DNA from 2 places in the Paraburkholderia sp. MM5482-R2 genome. Region 1 is predicted to be linked to the other one. Evidence: predicted binding sites of a transcription regulator. Region 1 holds the regulator's gene; the other holds the start of a gene.
The links. Region 1 encodes LexA, which represses DNA repair genes until DNA is damaged. Its sites were predicted from a motif close to ACTGTATNNNNATACAGT; they were not measured.

Region 1 (3,389 bases):
AATAATTCGCGTTACCTTCGCCACGCCGGTACGTGATGACAAACTCGTTGAGACTGCGATAGCCGGCCGTGCTTTGACGCCCGGGCGGCGGTGCGCTCGCCTGCGTGGTGGTGTCGCCCGCGGCTGGTGCGGCCGGCGCTTCGCCGCCCGCGGCTGGCGGCGCGGACGGTTGCTCGCCCGGCGTGCCACGCGGCGGCATGCCGTTCAGCAGCGCCGCGACGCCGTCGGGTGTCGCATAGGCATCGACGAGCGGGCCGATCAGCGTCACGCCGATCACCGCGCCGATCGTGGCCATCTTGTTGCCGGCATCCGCCTCGAGGCGGCGTGTCAGCATGGCGCCCACCTGTTGCTTCAAGCTATCGCGTAGCGCGGGAAAGTCCACGTACTGATTGACGGTTTGCACGTCGCGCGCATCGGCGGCGCGTTTGAGATTGTTCACCGCGAGATACGGTGACGCATAAATAAAGCCCAGCGCGGCAATCACGATCACCACGATCAGCGTGATCAGCAGCGGCCGGGTGGCGCTGCCCTGTATGCGTTTCCGAATTGTCATCGAATGGGACTCCACGTCAGTGATGATCAACGTCGAGCACGGCGAGGTCGGAACGATCCCATCCCACGCGAATCTCTGAACATCCGAAGTGCTTGTTGCATGCGTACTCAGGATTCGCTCACGCTTCGAACACCGCGCCGTGCACGTTGGCTTCGTCGGCTATGCAGCGATCGATCATACGGCATACGGCGTCGACCGTGCCGACCATGATCAGTCGCGACGGTCCATGATAGACCCGCACCGGCGCGCGACGCGCGGGCTCGGCGATGTTCAGCGCCGAATTCAGCGACACGCGCGCGAACGCCGGCAACGACGACGGTAGACCGGAAGCTTCGGCAGCCGCGTCGAACAGCGACGGCGTGCGCGCAGCGGGCGCCTCGATTAGCGCGCAGGGCGTGAGCTTGCGCAGATGGCGCAGACGGCCGAACTGGCGAAAGGGCAACAGGCGGGCAAGGCGTTCCATGAGTCTCTCCAGGCGATTCGGCGTAGATGCGGGCGTAGATGCAGGCGTAAATGCGGCTTGGGTCGGACAAACCGGCGCAAGCGTTCTGGCGACAGCGAAAGATCAGAACTCGCTGGGGCGGATCAGCCCGACCGCGATCCCTTCGAGCGCGAAATCGGCGCTGCCGGTTTCCACGAAGATGTTGTCGTAATCGGGGTTTTCGGCGATCAGTTCGATGCCGTTCGGCCGGCGCTTCAGACGCTTGACCGTTACGTCGTCGCCAAGCCGCGCAATGATGATCTGGCCGTCCTTCGCTTCGGTGCGCTTTTGCACCGCGAGCAGGTCGCCGTCGAGAATGCCCGCGTCGCGCATCGACAGGCCGCGCACCTTCAGCAGGTAGTCGGGCTTGCTCGAGAACAGCGCCGGGTCACACGCGTAGTGCTGCGAGATATGTTCCTGCGCGAGGATCGGGCTACCCGCCGCGACCCGGCCGATCAGCGGCAACGACAACTGCATCAGGCCCGCATGCGGCAGGGTGAACTGATACGGCGCGTCCTCCTGCCCGGACAGCAGGCGGATGCCGCGCGACGCGCCGGCCGCGAGTTCGATCACGCCCTTGCGCGCCAGCGCGCGCAGATGCTCTTCCGCGGAATTGGCCGAGCTGAACCCGAGTTCGGCGGCAATTTCCGCGCGAGTGGGCGGAAAGCCGGTGCGTTCGATCGCGCGGCGGATCAGATCGAAAACCTGCTGCTGTCGTGCGGTGAGTTTTGTCATGGCCACTGTATGTATGAACAGGTGACTGTATTTTTATACAGTATTCGGCGCATTTCAAGCTTTACTTTAAGTTCGGCGCAAGGGTCGCGCTGGGGCGTCGTTTATCGGCGACATGACGGCGTTGTCGGCGTCCCAACCGCCGGCGCATCTGTCGTTACCACTTTTGAGCATTAAAAAATGAAGAAACATTATTTTTAATAATGAAAGCGCTTCGATAGACTGGCCTCCGGTTGGCGCTCATGTGCACGTGACCGCGACGCAGAACAACACCAGACGCTCATCAGCGGACCATCACGCGGAGAAAAATTGAAATGAACCATCGGCATATGGGGCTTGCGGCTCGAACCAGAAAACTGATCGCGGCGCTCGCCGTCGGCGCGGCCGGTGCGTTCGGCATGTTGGGCGCAAGCGGCGTAGCGCACGCCGACACCACGCTGTTGAACGTGTCCTACGATCCGACGCGCGAACTGTATCAGGACATCAATCAGGCATTCGGCAAGGAATGGAAGGCCAGGACCGGCGAAGCCGTCACCTTCAGGCAGTCGCACGGCGGCTCGGGCGCGCAGGCTCGCTCGGTGCTCGACGGACTGCAGGCCGACGTCGTGACGCTTGCGCTCGCCTATGACATCGACGCGCTCGCGAACAAGGGGCTCGTCGACAGGAACTGGCAAAAGCGTCTGCCGGACAACGCATCGCCGTACACGTCGACGATCGTGTTTCTGGTGCGCAAGGGCAACCCGAAGCACATCAAGGATTGGGATGATCTGGTGAAACCGGGCGTGTCGATCGTGACGCCGAATCCGAAGACCTCGGGCGGCGCGCGCTGGAATTACCTGGCCGCGTGGGCGTACGCCGAGCATCAACCGGGCGGCAACGACCAGAAGGCCAGGGAGTTCGTCGGCAAGCTGTACAGGAACGCCGGCGTGCTCGATTCGGGCGCGCGCGGCGCGACCACGAGCTTCGTGCAGCGCGGTATCGGCGACGTGCTGATCGCGTGGGAAAACGAGGCGTTCCTGTCGCTGAAGGAGTTTGGTCCGGACAGGTTCGAGATCGTGGTGCCGTCGGTGAGCATTCTGGCCGAGCCGCCGGTCGCGGTGGTCGACAAGGTCGTCGACAAACACGGCACGCGCAAGCTGGCCGAGGCGTATCTGAACTTCCTGTATAGCGAGCAAGGTCAGGAGATCGCCGCGCGCAATTTCTATCGTCCGCGTTCCAGCAAGGTGCCCGCCGATCTGACCGCGAAGTTTCCGAAGCTGAAGCTGTACACGATCGACGATTCGTTCGGCGGTTGGACCAACGCGCAGAAGACCCATTTCGCGGACGGCGGCGTGTTCGATTCGATTTATCAGCCGCAGTAAGAACCACCGCCCGAATCACAGCCAGGGGAAAAAGGGCGCGCCCAATGGGCGCGCTTTCGGCTAACCGGGGTCCGGTGGCCAGCAGTGCGGCAGTACCGCAGTACGGCAGCACGGCAAAACGAACAACCGCGCGAGCATCAACCATGAACGAGTATCCAGCATGACCACGTTGACCTTCCGCAAGCCGAGCGCATTGCCCGGTTTTGGCCTGACACTCGGCATCACGGTGGCTTATCTGAGCCTCGTGGTGCTGATTCCATTG
Region 2 (3,389 bases), 1.7 Mb from region 1:
GCGCGAGCACGTAGGCGTCGGTTTCGAGCGCGCGGTCGAACGGCCCGTTCGCGATCGACTTCGCGACCAGATAGGTGACCGCGAGGCTCATCGGCCACAGCAGCAGCAGCGGCGCGAGCATCCAGTCGAGAATTTCGCCGAACAGCGAGCGCGGACGCGCTTCGGCGGCGGCTTCGGTTTCGTCGGGCGGGGCGAACGGATTGGCGTAGCGCGCGTCGCGCGCCTCGTCGAGGTCCGCAGCGTGCGCCGTGGCGCGATCAGCGCGTGCGGACATCGCTGGCCTCTATTTGTAGTGGTGGCTCGCCGGCATCGCGGTGGGCGACGGCGCGGTGGACGATTGTGCCGCTTGTGCCGCTTGTGCCGCTTGTGCCGTCTGAGGCTCGGAGCCGGCCGGGGTGGCGGGCGCGCTCGCATTCGCCGGCGGCGCCGCTTTTTCGAGACAGTAGCCGAGCCCGCGCACGGTGATGATGCGCACGCCGCTCGGCTCGATCTTCTTGCGCAGCCGGTGCACGTAGACTTCGATCGCGTTGTTGCTGACTTCCTCGCCCCATTCGCATAGATGGTCGACGAGCTGCTCTTTCGAGACCAGCCGGCCGATCCGTTGCAGCAGCACTTCGAGCAGCCCGAGTTCGCGCGCGGACAGATCGATCGCCTGGTCGTTGACGTAGGCGATGCGGCCCACCTGATCGAACGACAGCGAGCCATGCCGCACGACGGTCGGGCCGCCGCCCGCGCCGCGCCGTGTCAGCGCGCGCACGCGCGCTTCGAGTTCGTTCAGCGCGAAGGGCTTGGCCATGTAATCGTCGGCGCCGAGGTCGAGGCCTTTGACGCGTTCGTCGACGCTATCGGCGGCGGTCAGGATCAGCACGGGCAGGTTCGAATTGCGCGCGCGCAGGCGGCGCAGCACCTCGAGCCCGGACATGCGGGGCAGGCCCAGATCTAGGATCAATAGGTCGAACGTCTGCATTGACAACGCGGTATCGGCTTCTACGCCGCTTTTCACGTGATCGACCGCATAGGCCGATTGGCGGAGTGATCGAACCAGACCATCCGCGAGTATGCTGTCGTCTTCGGCAATCAGAATTCGCATGATGCGCCAGCCTGGCTTTGCCGGCACCGCGGGGTTGCCCCGGCGCGCAGCGGTCTCCGAACATTATTGTGGGTAGTTGGGGCGATGCGACAGTAAAAGATGCGCGTTCGCATCACAATCGCGCTTGCCAAAACTACTGTTTTTTTATACAGTGTCTGCGTTTCGTGTGATGTCCTGGAGATTCCGCTCAATTCGAGCGGAACCACGGGTGCACACCTGCCTCAGACGCCGTTCATCATAGCAAAGGACGATTCATGGAAGAAAGCAAGAAAGGCTCGGCTGGACTGACTGCTGAAAAGAGCAAGGCTCTCGCCGCCGCGCTCGCGCAGATCGAAAAGCAGTTCGGCAAAGGGTCGGTCATGCGGCTCGGCGCAGGTGAGGCAGTCGAAGACATCCAGGTGGTCTCCACCGGATCGCTCGGCCTCGACATTGCACTGGGCGTCGGCGGTTTGCCGCGTGGCCGGGTGGTCGAAATCTACGGTCCGGAATCGTCCGGTAAAACCACGCTGACGCTGCAGGTCGTCGCCGAAATGCAGAAGCTCGGCGGCACCGCGGCGTTCATCGACGCGGAACACGCGCTGGACATTCAATACGCGGGCAAGCTCGGCGTGAACGTCGCCGACCTGCTGGTCTCGCAGCCGGACACCGGCGAACAGGCCCTCGAAATCGCCGACGCGCTGGTGCGCTCGGGCTCGATCGACATGATCGTGATCGACTCGGTCGCGGCGCTGGTGCCGAAGGCGGAAATCGAAGGCGAAATGGGCGACTCGCTGCCGGGTCTGCAGGCGCGTCTGATGTCGCAGGCGCTGCGCAAGCTGACCGGCACGATCAAGCGCACGAACTGCCTCGTGATCTTCATCAATCAGATCCGCATGAAGATCGGCGTGATGTTCGGCAACCCGGAAACCACCACGGGCGGTAATGCGCTGAAGTTCTACGCGTCGGTGCGTCTGGACATTCGCCGCATCGGCTCGATCAAGAAGAACGACGAAGTGATCGGCAACGAAACCCGCGTGAAGGTCGTCAAGAACAAGGTGGCGCCGCCGTTCCGTGAAGCGATTTTCGACATCCTGTACGGCGAGGGCATCTCGCGTCAGGGCGAAATCATCGACCTCGGCGTGCAGGCGAAGATCGTCGACAAGGCCGGCGCATGGTACAGCTACAGCGGCGAGCGGATCGGTCAGGGCAAGGACAACGCGCGTGAATTCCTGCGCGAAAATCCGGATATCGCTCGCGAAATCGAGAACCGTATCCGCGAATCGCTGGGCGTTACCGCGATGGCGAACGCCGTGACCGGCGCGGACGCTGAAGTCGCGGGCGAAGAAGAGTAAGCATCAAGTGATACGCAAAGGCCGGCCGCTGTCCGGTTTCGACTCCGGACGCTATCCGGACGGCCCGCGCGACGCGGCGGACGGATCGCCTGAGTCCGGCGATCCGTTCGAACCGTTCGAACCGTTCGACGCACATGACCGCGCCGCGGGCCGCGGCCCGCAGCGTACGCGGTCTGCGCCCGCTGCAGCGTCGTCCAGCCGGGATTCCTCCGGACTCGATTCCCCAATCCCCTCCGAGGTCACCTACACCCGCTCGCGTCGCCAACCCGGCGAAGAGAAGCCGGGCCAGTCCGACAAAGACGACAACAGAAAATCCCAACGCCCCGCCCGTTCGCTGAAAGCGCGCGCGCTCGGCTATCTGTCGCGCCGCGAATATAGCCGCGCCGACCTCGCCCGCAAGCTGAAGCCTTACGTCGAGGAAACCGATTCGCTCGACACGGTGCTCGACGCGCTGCAGGCCGAAAACTGGCTATCCGACTCGCGCTTCGCGGAAAGCCTGATCCATCGGCGCGCATCGCGGCTCGGCACGAGCCGCATTCTCGGCGAACTGAAGCAACACGCGCTCAACCCGGCGCTCGTCGAAGAGGCGAGCGTGCAATTGCGCGAAACCGAACTCGCGCGCGCCCAGGCGGTCTGGCGCAAGAAGTTCGGCCAGTTGCCGCAAACGCCGGCCGAGCGCGCGAAGCAGGCGCGCTTTCTCGCGTCGCGCGGCTTCTCCGGCGCGACGATCGGCAAGATCCTGAAGGGTATCGACGACATCGGGGACGGCGACTAACACGCCAGTCTCGACGGGTAGGGCAATTACCGCGCCATAACCTGGCGCCAGGCCGTGCGCAATCGGGGCTGTCCCAAATACCCGTTATGCTAAACTCCAGAAGTTTTCCAATCCGGCCTTTCCTTCCCGCATGTCGCTCTCCCCGCCAGTGTCCCGTCAGTTGCGTCATCGTCGCGCAATCAGAGCGGAAGCT

Region 2: recA (recombinase RecA) is a predicted target of LexA. The motif match lies at 1,226-1,243, and genes of this name have one in related genera.

Annotation. Positions count from the first base shown of each region.
Region 1 covers NZ_JBNDLP010000002.1:2,088,378-2,091,766, forward strand. Annotated here, with positions in the region: gene OKW37_RS12520 (DUF2939 domain-containing protein) at 1-553, opposite strand, end outside; gene OKW37_RS12525 (hypothetical protein) at 672-1,016, opposite strand; gene lexA (transcriptional repressor LexA) at 1,119-1,769, opposite strand; gene OKW37_RS12535 (sulfate ABC transporter substrate-binding protein) at 2,081-3,127, shown strand; gene cysT (sulfate ABC transporter permease subunit CysT) at 3,288-3,389, shown strand, end outside.
Region 2 covers NZ_JBNDLP010000002.1:3,761,097-3,764,485, reverse strand. Annotated here, with positions in the region: gene OKW37_RS20240 (sensor histidine kinase) at 1-274, opposite strand, end outside; gene OKW37_RS20235 (response regulator) at 284-1,090, opposite strand; gene recA (recombinase RecA) at 1,345-2,421, shown strand; gene recX (recombination regulator RecX) at 2,429-3,196, shown strand; gene OKW37_RS20220 (DUF2889 domain-containing protein) at 3,327-3,389, shown strand, end outside.